Regions from separate parts of the Streptococcus pseudopneumoniae IS7493 genome, predicted to be linked through region 2. Evidence: predicted binding sites of a transcription regulator. Region 2 holds the regulator's gene; the other holds the start of a gene.

Region 1 (7,975 bases), 130 kb from region 2:
AGATTATCATGACTTTTATATTGTTCAATTACTTTATCAATCATTTTAAACGACCTCCACTCTATAATTTGACATTATATCACAAGAATAAAGATAGTGTTAAATAAGTTGTATAAATGCAAAAAAGGAATATTCCGTTATAGCAGAGTTGTAACACATTTCTATAAAGAAATTTATTCCTACGACTCAGTTTGGCATGCTTAACTTCCTAACTCAAAAACAAAGCATCGATTAATTTATCCGTTCTTCTTTTGAAACAGATTTGAACTGATAATTGCTCGTTTTAATTTAAGAAGCTCTTTTGAGCAAAACTTCATTTTTTTAAGAGTCCAACAATTTCTGTCTATCGCTTTTCTACTAGCAAAAAAAACTACCTTGAGGCAAGTTTTCATTTATATATCTAATTTCGTAATAGTATAGTAAAATGAAATAAGGACAGTCAAATCGATTTCTAACAATGTTTTAGAAGTAAAGGTGTACTATTCTAGTTTCAATCTACTATAAATTTGATATGAGAATAGTCTTTCTCAACATCCTTATCCAACAAGCATGCTGTGGCGTCCTTCTTAACTTGAACCAGGTCAATATTCTGGGCTTGGGCTGCATAGACGCAGCCACAATAATATTGACGATAGATGTCATACTCCTCACACATCTCTACTGAACGTTTGTAGCCTTGATTTTTCTTGAAATCGTTGGGAAGATAGTGGGTCGTGTAAATTTTTTGCACATCGATTCCGATGCTATTGATGGTTTGAGAATTCTTATGAGGACTGATGGTCAAGGCTGAACCAAAGTAGTCAAAGCCCAAGTCCATAGCCACTTGCGCTGTTTTATCCAGTCGGTAGTCAAAACAAACCTTGCAACGGTCGCCACCTTCAGGCTCTTCTTCCAGTCCTCTGACTAACTTACGTTATTCATTTGGTTCATAGGGAGCCTCTAGGTACTGAACCACATCTCCTGTCCTCTCATTGAAATCACTGACAAATTTCTTAGTAACATAGGCACGCTTATGGTATTCTGCCTTAGGATGGATATTAGAATTTGTAAAATAGATGGTCACATCTGCATACTTGGTCAAATATTCTAGGGTATAGGTACTGCAAGGGGCGCAGCAAACATGCATGAGAATGGTTGGCCGATGCTCATTTTTCTCTCATACTTGTACCATCTTCTGCATGACACGGTCATAATTAATCTTCTGATTGGGGTTCATCTTGCTCAGAATTTCTTCTACATCGATCATGTTATTCTCCTTTTTCTAGTCTTATACTCAATCATTTTCAAAAAGCAACCTTGTCCATTGTCTGCTGACAGTGGACTTTAAAACGCTTTTTTCCAGTCCTTGAATAACTTCTTGAAGCTTATTAATGACGGCTTCCAATGTTTGGAAAGCCTTATTTTTGTTTAGTACAGTATTATTTTATCATATAAATTAGGAGAGCTCAAATCAATTTAGAAGTGAATAGCATAAAAAGGAGGGGTAGGCATTCCCTCCTTTTGTGTTTTTTATAAGTTGTTTTCTATAGAAAGCTTACATCATGCCGCCCATCATGCTTGGATCCATTGTCGGAGCCGGAGCTACTGGTTCTGGTTTATTGGCTACAACTGCTTCCGTAGTCAAAATCAAGCTGGCTACAGATGCTGCATTTTGAAGAGCTGAACGGCTCACTTTAACTGGGTCGATGATTCCCTCTTCAATCATGTTAACCCACTCGCCAGTTGCTGCGTTGAATCCTATACCAAGCTCAGCATTTTTCAAACGATCGATAACGATAGAGCCTTCAAATCCTGCATTGTGAGCAATTTGACGAACAGGTTCTTCCAAAGCACGGAGAACAATATTACGTCCTGTTGCTTCATCTCCTGTCAATTCCAAGGTAGCAACAGCTGGAATCACATTGGCAAGAGCTGTTCCACCACCTGCAACAATACCTTCTTCAACAGCTGCACGAGTAGCGTTGAGGGCATCTTCAATGCGGAGTTTCATTTCTTTCAACTCAGTTTCAGTTGCGGCTCCGACCTTAATAACCGCTACACCACCTGACAATTTGGCCAAGCGTTCTTGCAATTTTTCACGGTCAAATTCAGAAGTTGTAGTTTCGATTTGAGACTTGATAACCGCAACACGGTGAGAAATCGCTTCAGGATTTCCTGCACCTTCTACAATAACCGTGCTATCTTTGTCCACGGTCACTCTCGCTGCTTGACCAAGAGCTTCAATTGTCGCATCTTTCAACTCAAGACCAAGGTCTTCTGTGATAACTGTTCCGCCTGTTAAGATGGCGATATCTTCAAGCATGGCTTTGCGACGGTCACCAAAACCAGGTGCCTTGACTGCTACTACGTTGAAGGTTCCACGAATCTTGTTCAAAACAAGAGTTGGAAGAGCCTCACCATCCACATCATCCGCAATAATCAAGAGTGGACGATTGCTTTGGAGAATGCTTTCCAAAAGTGGCAAGATTTCTTGGATATTGGAAATTTTCTTGTCTGTAATCAAAATGTACGGATTTTCAAGGTCAGCCACCATTTTTTCGCTATCTGTCACCATGTACTGTGAAAGGTAACCACGGTCAAACTGCATTCCTTCTACGACTTCAAGCTCTGTTTCCATACCACGTGACTCTTCGATGGTGATGACACCGTCTTTGCCAACTTTTTCCATTGCTTCAGAGATGTACTCACCAACTTTTTCAGAACGAGAAGATACGGCTGCAACTTGAGCGATAGCTTCTTTATTGGCAACAGGGATGGCGTTGTTTTTCAAAGCTTCAACTGCTGCGGCAACTGCTGTTTCAATCCCACGACGAATACCGATTGGATTTGCACCTGCTGTGACGTTTTTGATTCCTTCACGGACGATAGCTTGGGTCAAGACTGTTGCAGTCGTAGTTCCGTCACCTGCGATATCATTGGTTTTAGAAGCTACTTCTGATACTAACTTAGCACCCATATTTTCAAAATGGTCTTCCAATTCGATTTCTTTGGCAATGGTCACACCGTCATTGGTAATCAAGGGTGAACCGAATGACTTTTCAAGAACGACATTGCGACCTTTTGGTCCCAAGGTTACTTTAACAGTGTCTGCAAGAATATCGACACCACGAACCATGGCTGAACGGGCATCTGATGAAAATTTAATTTCTTTTGACATACTTACTTTCTCCTTCTATTCCTCAATGATTGCCAAAATGTTAGCTTCGCCTACGATGATGTACTTTTCATCTCCATCTTTGACATCAAGACCTGCGTGGGCTTCAACTAAGACACGATCTCCAGTTTTAACACTTGGAGCAACCAAGTCACCGTTCAAGGTACGAACACCTTGTCCAGTAGCCACAACTTGAGCTGTTTTGGTTTTTTCTTGGGCTGAGCCTGCAAGGACAAAGCCCCCAACGGTTTGTTCTTTTTCTTCTATTTTTAAGACCACACGGTCCCCTAATGGTTTCAACATCTGATTTCCTCCATAATGAGATAGATATTATTAGCACTCTTTGAACTTGAGTGCTAATTCATAATTCTATTGTATCACTTGGTCAGAAATAGTCAAGAAAAAAGTCTGACTTTCTCAAGATAAAAAGCCTGAGACCAACTCAGACTTTTTAATTCTTAAAATGGCAATTCTTCCTCTTCCAAGACTAGGTCTGCCAAGTCTTGACCTGCATTATTTTCACGCATGGCACGTTGAGCACGACTTTCCAAGAGTTGGAATCCAGTAACAAGTACTTCAGTCACATAGTTCATTTGACCATTTTTCTCAAAGCGACGGGTACGCAATTCTCCATCCACAGAAATAAGACTACCTTTGGTTGCATAGCTTGCCAAGGTTTCTGCTAGTCTGCCCCATAGAACCATATTAACAAAATCAGCTTCACGTTCCCCGTTTTGGTCTTTGTAACGACGGTTGACTGCAATAGTCGCTCGCGCTACTGACTTGTCATTGTTGGTTTTGTGCAATTCTGGTGTAGACGTTAAACGTCCAATCATGATAACTTTATTATACATATTTTTTCCTCCTACTTATCTATTCGTAGGAAATCAAAAAAAGTTACAGAAATTTGTAACTTTTCGAGAAAATTTTTTAGTTTTTATGAACCATGAAACCTGTCGCTTGTTGATTGGCCATGATGGTCATATCTGTAATCTGAACACGACGAGGTTGACTGGTCACATAGACTACTGTGTCTGCGATGTCTGGTGCCTGCAAGGCTTCGATTCCCTGATAAACCGTCGCAGCTCGTTCTTTATCACCGTGAAAACGCACTGTAGAAAAATCTGTTTCAACAATTCCAGGCTGAATGGTCGTCACCTTGATATCCGTTGCGATGGTATCAATTCGCAGTCCATCCGAAAAGGTCTTAACCGCAGCCTTGGTAGCTGAGTAAACAGCGGCACCAGCATAGGCATAAATTCCTGCGGTTGACCCCATATTGATGATATGTCCTTGATTGGCTTTTACCATTGCTGGCAAGAAAGAGCGAGTGACTGCCATTAAACCTTTGACATTGGTATCCAGCATGGTCAACATATCCAACTCTTCATAGTCCTGATAGGGTGCCAAGCCAAGAGCTAGTCCAGCGTTATTGACCAATATATCAATCTGACCTATCGTTTCTAGAATATCGGAGCAGACAGTCTTGACCATGGCCATATCCGTCACATCTAGTGAAAAAGTCCAAACTGTTTGATTTGGATAGAATGCTGCAAACTCCGACTTAAGAGTTTCTAATCTGTCTGTCCGTCGTCCAGTTAGAACGACATTCTCACCCTGCTCCAGATAAGCACGCGCAATTGCTTCACCAATACCTGATGTCGCTCCTGTAATCACTACATTTTTTGCCATCTTATTTCCTTCTATCTGGTCTATCAGATACTAACAACTTCTTAGGCAGTCCAGTGTTTAGCTGGGTCGAATGGTGTTCCGACAACTTGGTCTTCTGATAATTCAATAATACCACGTTTTTGTGGAGCATTTGGCAGATGCAATTCACGAGGACTGCACATCATTCCAAAACTCTTTTCACCACGAAGTTCGCCTGGGAAAATAAGATTGCCTTTGGGCATCATAGCTCCAGGAAGAGCGACAATGGTTTTCAACCCCACACGCGCATTGGGAGCCCCTGCAACGATTTGCACGATCTTATCACTTGCGACTGCAACTTGGCAGATGTTGAGGTGGTCACTATCTGGATGGGCTACCATCTCAACAATTTCACCAACAACAAACTTAGGTTCCTTGTCATTGACAATTTCTTCTGTAAAACCTTCCGCCTGTAATTCTTGGTTCAAACAAGCGACTTGCTCATCTGATAAAAAGACTTGACCTCGCTCTGCAATTTCAAACAAGCTCGAAACCTCAAAAATGTTCCAAGCTACTGTTTCCCCATTTTCTTTGAGGAAAACACGGGCTACCTTGCCTTTGCGTTCCACATTCAGTTTGGCATCTCCGCTATTTTTCACGATGACCATAAGGACATCACCGACATGTTCTTTGTTATATGTAAAAATCATTGTTTACTTTTTCTCCTATTTCAATCCTGCTAAAAAATCGTTAATTTGCTCCTTACTTTTACGGTCGCGATTGACAAAACGACCGATTTCCTTGTCCTTTTCTAGAACAACAAGGCTAGGAATTCCGTAAACATCCCAGAGTTTGGCCAAATCCATATACTGATCTCGGTCCATTCGAATAAAGGTGAACTCTGGATTGGTCTCCTCAATCTCTGGTAAGACAGGATAAATATAACGGCAATCGCCACACCAGTCTGCCACAAAAAGGAAGACCTTCTTGCCCGCTTTTTCCACTAAAGATGCTAATTCTTCTAAACTTGCTGGCTGTATCATAAGACTTCCTCCTCATAGACTAGGTCTTCATTTTCATAGACAAAGGTATAATGACGGCCATCCTCAAAAATGACGCCACCAAGCAAGCTCTCCAGACTGCTTTCGTAAACTTGAACATAGAGGGTCGCAATTTCCCCCATGTCGGAAAAATGGTCTCGCACAATCTCTGTCAACTCTTCCTGAGTCTTCATGAGCTTACGGTCATCTGCAACTTTTTTCGTAGCAAGAGCAAGGCTTCCGATACCTAGCAGAGCCAAGCCTGCCATCCACATTTTTTTAGCTTTCATACCATTCATTTTAACACAAAAAAGGCTTCAGGACAAATGAGGAAGCAGCAGAAAAGCAAGTAAAAAGCCTCTTCCTTTAAGGAAAAGGACTTCTTATACTAAGAGCAAACTAGGAAGCTAGCCGCAGGCTGCTCAAAGCACTGCTTTGAGGTTGTATATAGAACTGACGAAGTCAGCTCAAAACAGTGTTTTGAGGTTGTTGATGAAGCTGACGTGGTTTGAAGAGATTTTCGAAGAGTATTATTCTTATTGCCAGGCACCTAAGTTGCCAACGTAGTAACCATCAGGTGTGTAGGTATTGCGAAGCATCTTACCTGATGAAGCTAGATCATACCACTTGCCATTATCTTTGACCCAATCATTCGCAATCATGGCACCAGAAGAACTTACATAGTACCATTTTCCCTTGTCATAAACCCAAGCGCTTGCTTTCATGGCTCCTGAGCAATTAAAGGTTCAAAAAACTGTCCAATATCCTTCATTTTTTTAAAGCATTTTACACTACATCATCCACGCTGTAGGACATAGATACATCAAACGTAAGAGCCAAAATATCGAAAAATATACAACTTTTAAAGGCAACATTTCATTTTTTAAAGTCTAACAACCATAGAACTGAAATCAGAGCAAGGCTTCAATTTCCTACTCTTAGTACGCCTATTTTGATGATTGAAGTGAAGATTTTTTATTTAACGTAGACAATTCCCAACTTCCCAAAGGCCACATCTCCACGGATAATCAAGGTTTTGCTGGTTGGGGCTAGAGGGGCATCTGCCTTGGCTACACCACAGAAAGTTTCCACCTTCAAATCAACTCTCCAATGTTGGGGAACATAGATAACTGCATTGCCAAAACCAACTTCTACTTTCAGGGTTGCAGTGTCTCCTAAAATCTCTGCATTGTCGTAATATATCTTGGCATTTCCGAAGCCAACTTCTACTTGGTCTTCTACCAATTCTTGATTTTGCTTGTAGAAAGTCCCAGTCCCAAAAGCGACTTCCTTATCTGTAAGAATGGTCTTTTCACCATCATACCACCATTTTTTCCCGTTCCAAGTTCTGTTAGAATGAGTGAGTACGCTGACACCCATTACGATTAAAATACTAGCCCAGAACAATGACTGATTTGGAATCGGTAAAATGTCATAAAAATGATTAGCAATCATGAGAGCTACAAAAGTTGTAAAAACTGCTGATGTCAGATGACGACGAAGCAAAGCTTCAACTGATTGATAGGCAAAAAATGCAATACCAAGCAAGGGCCAAATATGCCCTCCCAGAGAAGGGATTCCAAAATTTCCTTGTAATAATATTAAAGCCGCCAAAATAAGCAACACAATACCAAATGCTTTCTTTTTCATGTTCTTACCTCATGTTTCTTAGATTTTCTTTTAGGAGGGATTGGTAATGCCGTGACACATGAACCTCCTTGTGGGTCTGATAAAAGGAAATGGTGCCCGTTCCTGAAAAGGACTTGTCCACCGAATAGATTTGCCGAATATTAGCGATCGTTGACTTGGATACCCGACTAAAATAACGAGGAAGGATAGCCTCTAACTCATAGAGTTTAAGCCGAACCTCGTAGGCGTCTTTCTGGGTATGGGCGTAAATCTTGCTACCTTCTGTCTCAAAGAAGAGAATTTCCGACAAGTCCAGATAATATTCACCTGTTCCCTTGTAAAAAATCAACCTAGGAGACTTGGATTCTTGCAAGAGGCGCTGTAAATCCGCAATCTCATCTGTCAAAGCCGCTGCCTTGATGACAATTTCAGTTTCCTCTAAATTGCTGTCAATTTCGATTCGTAACTTCATTCCATCTCCTTTCTGACTCTACTATATCAA
Region 2 (7,975 bases):
ATCAAGGGCAGATTGGGCAGCGTCACGTTCTGCGTCGAATCCTTTGCCTTCAGTTTCCTTGATTGTCTTTTCAGTCGCAAAGATCGCTTGGTCTACTTCGTTACGAAGGTCAACTTCTTCTTTACGTTTCTTATCTGCTTCAGCGTTAGCTTCTGCATCTTTCATCATGCGGTCAATTTCTTCGTCAGTCAAACCTGAGTTTGATTGGATGACAATTGTTTGTTCTTTTTGAGTTCCAAGGTCTTTAGCTTTAACAGACACGATACCGTTCTTGTCGATATCAAATGTTACTTCGATTTGAGGAATTCCACGAGGTGCAGCTGGGATATCTGTCAATTGGAAACGTCCAAGAGTCTTGTTATCTGCTGCCATTGGGCGTTCACCTTGAAGAACGTGGATATCAACGGCTGGTTGGTTGTCTGCCGCAGTTGAGAAGACTTGTGATTTAGATGTTGGGATTGTTGTATTGCGGTCGATGAGTTTTGTGAAGACTCCACCCATTGTTTCGATACCAAGTGACAATGGTGTTACGTCAAGAAGGACAACGTCTTTGACATCACCAGTAATCACACCACCTTGGATAGCCGCACCCATAGCAACTACTTCGTCAGGGTTTACTGATTTGTTTGGTTCTTTACCAGTTTCAGCTTTAACAGCTTCAACAACGGCAGGGATACGAGTTGAACCACCAACAAGGATAACTTCGTCGATTTCTGACAAGCTCAAACCTGCATCCGAAAGGGCTTGACGAACTGGAACTTTTGTACGTTCTACAAGGTCACGAGTCAAATCGTCAAATTTCGCACGAGTCAAAGTCATTTCCAAGTGAAGAGGGCCAGCTTCACCTGCAGTGATAAATGGCAAGCTGATTTGAGTTGAAGTTACACCAGAAAGGTCTTTCTTCGCTTTTTCAGCTGCATCTTTCAAACGTTGCATTGCCATCTTGTCAGTAGACAAGTCAATACCGTTTTCTTTCTTGAATTCTGCTACCAAGTGGTCAATGATTTTTTGGTCAAAGTCGTCACCACCAAGTTTGTTGTCCCCTGCAGTTGACAATACGTCGAAGACACCGTCACCCAATTCAAGGATAGAGACGTCGAATGTACCACCACCAAGGTCAAATACCAAGATTTTTTCTTCTTTGTCAGTCTTGTCCAAACCATAAGCAAGAGCTGCTGCAGTTGGTTCGTTAACAATACGTTCTACTTCAAGACCAGCAATTTTACCAGCGTCTTTTGTTGCTTGACGTTGAGCGTCGTTGAAGTAAGCAGGAACTGTGATAACTGCTTTGGTTACTTTTTCACCAAGATAGTCTTCAGCGTATCCTTTCAAGTATTGAAGAATCATAGCTGAGATTTCTTGTGGAGTGTATTCTTTTCCATTAGCAGAAACTTTTTCAGAAGTTCCCATTTTAGATTTGATAGAGATAACTGTATCTGGGTTTGTAACTGCTTGACGTTTCGCAGCGTCACCAACAATGATTTCTCCGTTTTTGAATGAGACTACAGATGGAGTTGTGCGGTTTCCTTCTGGGTTTGCGATGATTTTACTTTCAGTTCCTTCAAGAACTGCTACTGCTGAGTTTGTTGTACCTAAGTCAATACCGATAATTTTAGACATGTGTTTTTCTCCTTGTTAGTTAATTTTCTTTTTGATATTTCCCTTAAGTGGTGGGGACGTGAGCAACTCCCTTCGGGATTTCATCACTTATTTTTGAGCCTATTGTCTCAAAAATCCCCTGTTTCAGTAGCAAAAGCTACTGAAACTTTTACCACGGCGGGAAATATCTTCCTTGCAAGCCTCCGGCTTGCCTCTTATCTTTCTTCATAGTTTATTGTCGTTTCGGACAAGTTTTCTATTATGTAAATTGCGACACGAGAAGTCGAAATCGATTTTATTTCGACGACGAGTTAATAAGGAGGCTAGGCAAATGCCATAGCGATTGCCGTTTTCTGACGAGTTGCTTTAGCTACCGTCAGAATTGCCGAATCGAACACGCCCTAAGCTCTGAGTAAAAAAGATAGATTTTCTTGTGTTCATCGAACACTTCGTCAATCTCCTATTTTTACTGCGAGCTTTTTACGGGCTTTGTATCTTAGTTATACACCACTACCATTGCTGGGCGTAGGATGCGGTCATGGAGTTTGTAGCCTTTTTGGAAAACTTGGGCGATGGTATCTGCTGGGTGTTCATCGTCTGCTGGGAGAGTTTGGATGGCCATATGGTAGTTATGGTCAAATTCGCCATCTGCTGCGATTTCTTCAATTCCTTCTTCTTTCAAAGAGTGAATCAAGCTTTCTTGCACCATCCCCAAGCCCTTCTTCACATCATCTGTCAAACCTTCAACTGCAAGTGCACGCTCAAGGTTGTCAAGAGATGGTAAGATTGCTTTTGCCAAGTCCTGGCTACGATAACGTTGCAAGTTTTGACGTTCTTCATTGGCACGGCGTTGGATATTTTGCATTTCTGCATGAGCGCGAAGATATTTGTTTTCGAACTCATCTGCACGTTCATTTGCCAAGTCCAACTCAGACTTTTCAGGAGTTGTTTCTTCAGCTGTTTCCACAACTTCCTCTTCTTGAACTTCTTCTACTTCTTCCTTTTTTATATCTTGGGCCATGTTCGCCTCCTTTAATGATTTCAATCTTAGTGTACTTCGTAATGATTACTGCTGAGGTAGCGGTAAAAATCTGTCAACTTCATGGTCAAAACACGGTTGACCACATTGACTTGGTTGATTAGCTGTTGGTAATCCAGATTGACTGGACCGATAATGGCTAGAATTCCAACTCCCCGATAAGGAATGAGGAACTTGCTACTAATCACCGCTAGGTCAGCTAGACAGGACTCTTGACTGTCTGCAACACAGACATTTTGCATCTGATCTTCACGCAATCCCTCACGAATCTCCAGAGCCACCTTTTGCGGTTGGTCAAAGAACTGATAAGCTGCCAGATTGGCAAAATTCAAGAGATTGACCTTGCCCGCCACCACAATGTTTTCGTTGAACATTTCCTTAAAGATGTGTTCAAAGAGATCAATGACATTGTCCGTTGTTGTAAAGTATCGCTGGATAATCTGCGGAATCTCCGTCCGAATCTTGTAGTGAATATCTAGAACAGTGTGACCGAGGAAACGTTCTCGAATGATTGCCTTCAGTTTCAGCAAATCTTCCTGCAAGAAGTTCCTTGGAATCAGAAACTGACTGGTAACCGTTCGCGACTCGTCTAGGGTAAATACTGCCAAGGCTGTATGTTGCCCCAAAACAACGATATCAAAGGCTGTCAACCACTGCCTGCTGGGCTCAACATCCAGTGCCACTACCGTACAGCCACTCAAGTCTGTCAGTAGATTAGCAGCCTCTTGCAGAATATCCTCCAATTTGAAGAATTCCTGATCAAAGGCTTTGACAATCTCATATACCTCATTTTCAGCTAGTCGGTCAAAATCCAGTGAGTGTTTCACATAGTACTGAAAACCAGCAACACTTGGCATCCGACCACTTGAAGTATGAGCCTTCTCAAGCAAACCTTGCTTTTCTAGAGCCGCCATGTCATTACGAATGGTAGCACTGCTAGAGTTAATAGACTCTTGCAAGGCTTTGGATCCGACAGGTTCGTGCGTTTTGGTAAAGATGTCAATAATCAGATTTAAAATATCCTGCTGACGCTCTGTAACCATCTCATCACTCCTCTCTGTCTGATCGATTAGCACTCGATGCACTCAAGTGCTAACTTATGATTCTATTATACACCCTTAAAAGAGAATGTCAAGATAAAAACTCAAAAAATTAGCACTCTTTTACCAAGAGTGCTAAAAATCAGTCTAAAGACCTAGAACCTTACTGTTTATCTACTCGATATTTCCTTTTTAGTCTGAAATAACCATAGATTAGATAAGAAATCATGAAAGCATACAAAACAAAAATAATGAAGAAAGACATAGAAAGATCTTCTCTAAATAAACTCATACAAACAACCAAACCACCTGAGAAAGCAACTGTACATGAACGAAGTCTAGATCGCATAACTTCCCATCTGAGCCCCTTACTCATATAGACTTGATCCTCTGGAAGTAAATCAGAAGACGATTTACGAAGAATCGAACAAAAACCTGCTCCTATCAATTCCCAACCTCTATTTCTAAAATCTTGCAGTTCATGCTTATATTTTTTAAGAAATCTAGAATCATAGATACGGTAGATGACATCGTCTGGTTGACATTGGTCAAGATAGAACAAACCAAAACGACCCGTTCTATATCTCCAACCTTTCAAATGCATCTCATGCAAATACTCTTCTTCCTTGTCCAAATCAACAATGGTGAAAATCCGAAATTCTACTCTGCTATTCATTGTCTTACCCCAAAATTAGAAAACATGCCTGGTGTTATTTATTAGATAATTCTTTCCACTTTTGACTCAATCTCCAAAAAATATAAGAAATCTGAACCGCAAAAACTATCAATAAAACCCAATCTATTATGAAAATCAAAAATACTTCCCAACTGAAAGAACTAGCTCCACTGACAAACTTTGAGAAAACCGGTAGTAGAGCTAAAAAGAGAAGCAGAGTAGGAAGCATCCGCCTCGTTAAAATCCTTTTGGCATAAAAAAATCTTTATTTAAACTAAAATATTATAGCAAAATTTACGCCAGTTTTTGAACGGCTGATGTAGATATTTTATACTTTCAAAATGTTTAAATGTGATTATTTATTTTTGAAAAATAGCTCACCAGCCCGACTGAAAGTGCTTATAGAATGATAATAAGTCGCCTGCCGAAAACAGCGAAAAATAGCGGTGTTGTGCGGAGATAATCTGACTCGATGCTAAAGTATATTGTATACTTATTTTCAACAATTTAGCAGAGTATTTTTATAAGTATGATATAATAGAAGTATAATTTGTTCTGATAGTTTATTTTATGGAGAAGTAGATTTTTAAATGCGGAGGGTTCAATATGGTTGAGTTTATAAAGTCTAAGAAAGAAATGAGTGAGGAGGATATTAAAGCAAATTTCATCACTCCTGCTATTGTATCCAAAGGATGGAAAAATGGTGAGCATATCGCTTACGAAGAATACTTCACTGATGGTCGAATTGAGGTTAGAGGAGATAAGGCTCGTCGTAAAGAGGGGAAAAAATCAGACTATTCACTGTATTACCAATTTGGAACTCGAATTGCAATTGTTGAGGCAAAGGATAATAAACACAGCGTTCGAGCAGGATTACAACAAGCTATTGAATACGGAGAGATTTTAGATGTTCCATTTGTTTATTCTTCGAATGGTGATGGCTTTATTGAACACGACCGTATCACGAGAGAAGAACGTGAGCTGGAGTTAGACGAATTCCCTACTCGTGAAGAATTATTTTCTCGTATGACGAAGGAAAAAGGATTGACGTACGAAATTACAGAAGCTATCTCAACTCCATACTATACAGACGCCTTCTCAATGAAAACGCCACGCTATTATCAGCAAATAGCTATCAACCGTACTATTGAAACAGTTGCCAGAGGACAAAAACGAGTAATGTTTGTGATGGCAACAGGAACGGGGAAAACGTTCATGGCTTTTCAAATTATTCATCGCCTTCGAAAAGCTGGTTTGGCTAAACGAGTTTTATTCTTAGCGGATAGAAACATCTTAGTAGACCAAACGATGGCTGAAGACTTTAAGCCATTCGAAAAGGTAATGACGAAAATTACACCAAAACTTTTGACTGCTCCTGAAAAATTAAATTCTTTTGAAATTTATCTAGGGCTTTATCAGCAACTAACTGGTGAAGATGGAACTGAAACACATTATCAAAAGTTTGACAAAGACTTCTTTGATTTAGTCATAATTGATGAAGCGCACCGTGGTTCAGCTAAGGAAGACAGTAACTGGCGTAAGGTGATTGATTATTTCAGTTCTGCGACACAGATTGGGATGACCGCTACTCCTAAAGAAACCAAGAATGCTTCCAATACGGAATACTTTGGTGAGCCAATCTATACTTATAGTTTAAAACAGGGAATCGAGGATGGTTTTTTGGCTCCATATCGTGTTATGAGGATTAATTTAGATGTGGATGTGGATGGTTATCGTCCAGAAACTGGAAAAGTTGATGCTAACGGACAATTAATAGAAGATAGGTACTACGGCAGGAAAGATTTTGACAAAACCATTGTCATTTATGATAGAACGCAAAGAGTTGCCAAGTTTGTTTCTGATTATATGAAGCAAAACAATGCACGATTTGATAAAACAATTGTTTTTTGTGTTGATATTGACCATGCCGAGCGAATGCGTGCTGCACTTGTAAAAGAGAATCTAGACTTAGTCCAAGAAGACTATCGTTATGTCATGCAAGTAACTGGTGACAACGCTGAAGGAAAAGCTCAACTGGATAACTTTATGGATGTCAATTCTAATTTTCCCGCTATTGTAACAACGTCTAAATTATTAACGACAGGAGTTAATGCTAAAACATGTCGTTTGATTGTTTTAGACTCTAATATCCAATCCATGACTGAATTTAAACAAATTATTGGTCGTGGCACACGTCTTTATCCTCAAAAGGGGAAAGAATTTTTTACGATTATTGATTTTCGAAATGTTACCAATTTGTTTGCTGACCCTGATTTTGATGGTGAGCCAGTGAAGGTGCTGGAAACAGGTGCGAAAACAGTCAGTGGTTCTACACCTGGTTTCGTAGGTGAGGAAGATGACCCAGTAGAAAAATATATCGTTACAGACAAGCAGGTTACCATTCTTAATTCTACTGTTCAAGTATTGGATGAAAACGGGAAACTGATTACCGAAAGCCTGACCGACTACACTCGGAAGAATATCTTAGGTAGCTACGCCACTTTGAACGATTTTATCACAGTTTGGCATACGGCGGATAAAAAGAAGCTTATCTTAGACGAACTTTATAAAAAAGGAGTTTATCTAGATGCTATTCGAGAGTCGGAGGGAATATCAGAACAAGAAATCGATGATTTTGATTTACTCCTAAAACTTGCCTATGGTCAAAAAGAATTAACCAAAACGGAACGTATCAATAAACTCAAACAAAGCGGATATTTATATAAATATAGTGAGGAAGCGCGTGCTGTTTTGGAAATTTTACTGGACAAATACATGGATAAAGGTATTGGAGAACTCGAAAGCATTGAAACATTAAAACTTCCAGAATTTCAGATATATGGTGGAACCTTCAAAATCATCAATACTTATTTTGGAGATAAAAAACGATATTTACAAGCAATTAAAGAATTGGAGAAAGAGCTATTTACAGTAGCTTAATGAAAGGAAAGTATGTCAATTACATCATTTGTAAAAAGAATTCAAGATATCACTCGAAACGATGCTGGTGTTAATGGTGATGCTCAACGTATTGAGCAAATGTCTTGGTTATTATTCTTAAAAATTTATGATAGCCGTGAAATGGTTTGGGAATTAGAAGAAGACGAGTATGAGTCAATTATCCCAGAGGAATTAAAATGGCGAAATTGGGCTCATGCCCAAAATGGGGAACGGGTATTGACAGGCGATGAATTACTTGATTTTGTCAATAACAAGTTATTCAAAGAGTTGAAAGAGCTTGAAATAACTTCAAATATGCCTATTCGAAAAACGATTGTTAAATCAGCTTTTGAAGATGCGAACAACTATATGAAAAATGGCGTCTTGTTACGCCAAGTCATCAATGTTATTGATGAAGTTGATTTCAACAGCCCTGAAGATCGTCATTCGTTTAATGATATTTACGAAAAAATTCTTAAAGATATTCAAAATGCTGGGAACTCAGGAGAATTTTATACGCCACGTGCAGCGACTGATTTTATTGCCGAAGTTCTTGACCCAAAACTTGGAGAATCAATGGCAGACCTTGCTTGCGGAACAGGAGGCTTCTTGACTTCGACTCTGAACCGTTTAAGTAGTCAACGTAAAACTAGTGAAGATACAAAAAAATATAATACAGCT

The links. Region 2 encodes HrcA, which represses chaperone genes, less so after heat shock. Its sites were predicted from a motif close to TTAGCACTCNNNNNNNNNGAGTGCTAA; they were not measured.
Region 1: groES (co-chaperone GroES) is a predicted target of HrcA. The motif match lies at 3,488-3,514, and genes of this name have one in related genera.

The regions. Positions count from the first base shown of each region.
Region 1 covers NC_015875.1:1,839,229-1,847,203, forward strand. Annotated here, with positions in the region: gene SPPN_RS09555 (class I SAM-dependent methyltransferase) at 1-44, opposite strand, end outside; partial or broken gene SPPN_RS09560 (epoxyqueuosine reductase QueH) at 491-1,246, opposite strand; partial or broken gene SPPN_RS13010 (IS630 family transposase) at 1,274-1,405, opposite strand; gene groL (chaperonin GroEL) at 1,535-3,157, opposite strand; gene groES (co-chaperone GroES) at 3,173-3,457, opposite strand; gene SPPN_RS09575 (single-stranded DNA-binding protein) at 3,613-4,008, opposite strand; gene SPPN_RS09580 (SDR family NAD(P)-dependent oxidoreductase) at 4,085-4,846, opposite strand; gene ytpR (YtpR family tRNA-binding protein) at 4,888-5,514, opposite strand; gene SPPN_RS09590 (thioredoxin family protein) at 5,530-5,847, opposite strand; gene SPPN_RS09595 (DUF4651 domain-containing protein) at 5,844-6,143, opposite strand; partial or broken gene SPPN_RS12375 (N-acetylmuramoyl-L-alanine amidase family protein) at 6,381-6,578, opposite strand; gene SPPN_RS09610 (LiaF transmembrane domain-containing protein) at 6,820-7,494, opposite strand; gene SPPN_RS09615 (LytTR family DNA-binding domain-containing protein) at 7,499-7,945, opposite strand.
Region 2 covers NC_015875.1:1,711,003-1,718,977, forward strand. Annotated here, with positions in the region: gene dnaK (molecular chaperone DnaK) at 1-1,620, opposite strand, end outside; gene grpE (nucleotide exchange factor GrpE) at 2,096-2,620, opposite strand; gene hrcA (heat-inducible transcriptional repressor HrcA) at 2,647-3,681, opposite strand; gene SPPN_RS08805 (DUF2812 domain-containing protein) at 3,842-4,354, opposite strand; gene hsdR (EcoAI/FtnUII family type I restriction enzme subunit R) at 4,961-7,294, shown strand; gene SPPN_RS08820 (class I SAM-dependent DNA methyltransferase) at 7,307-7,975, shown strand, end outside.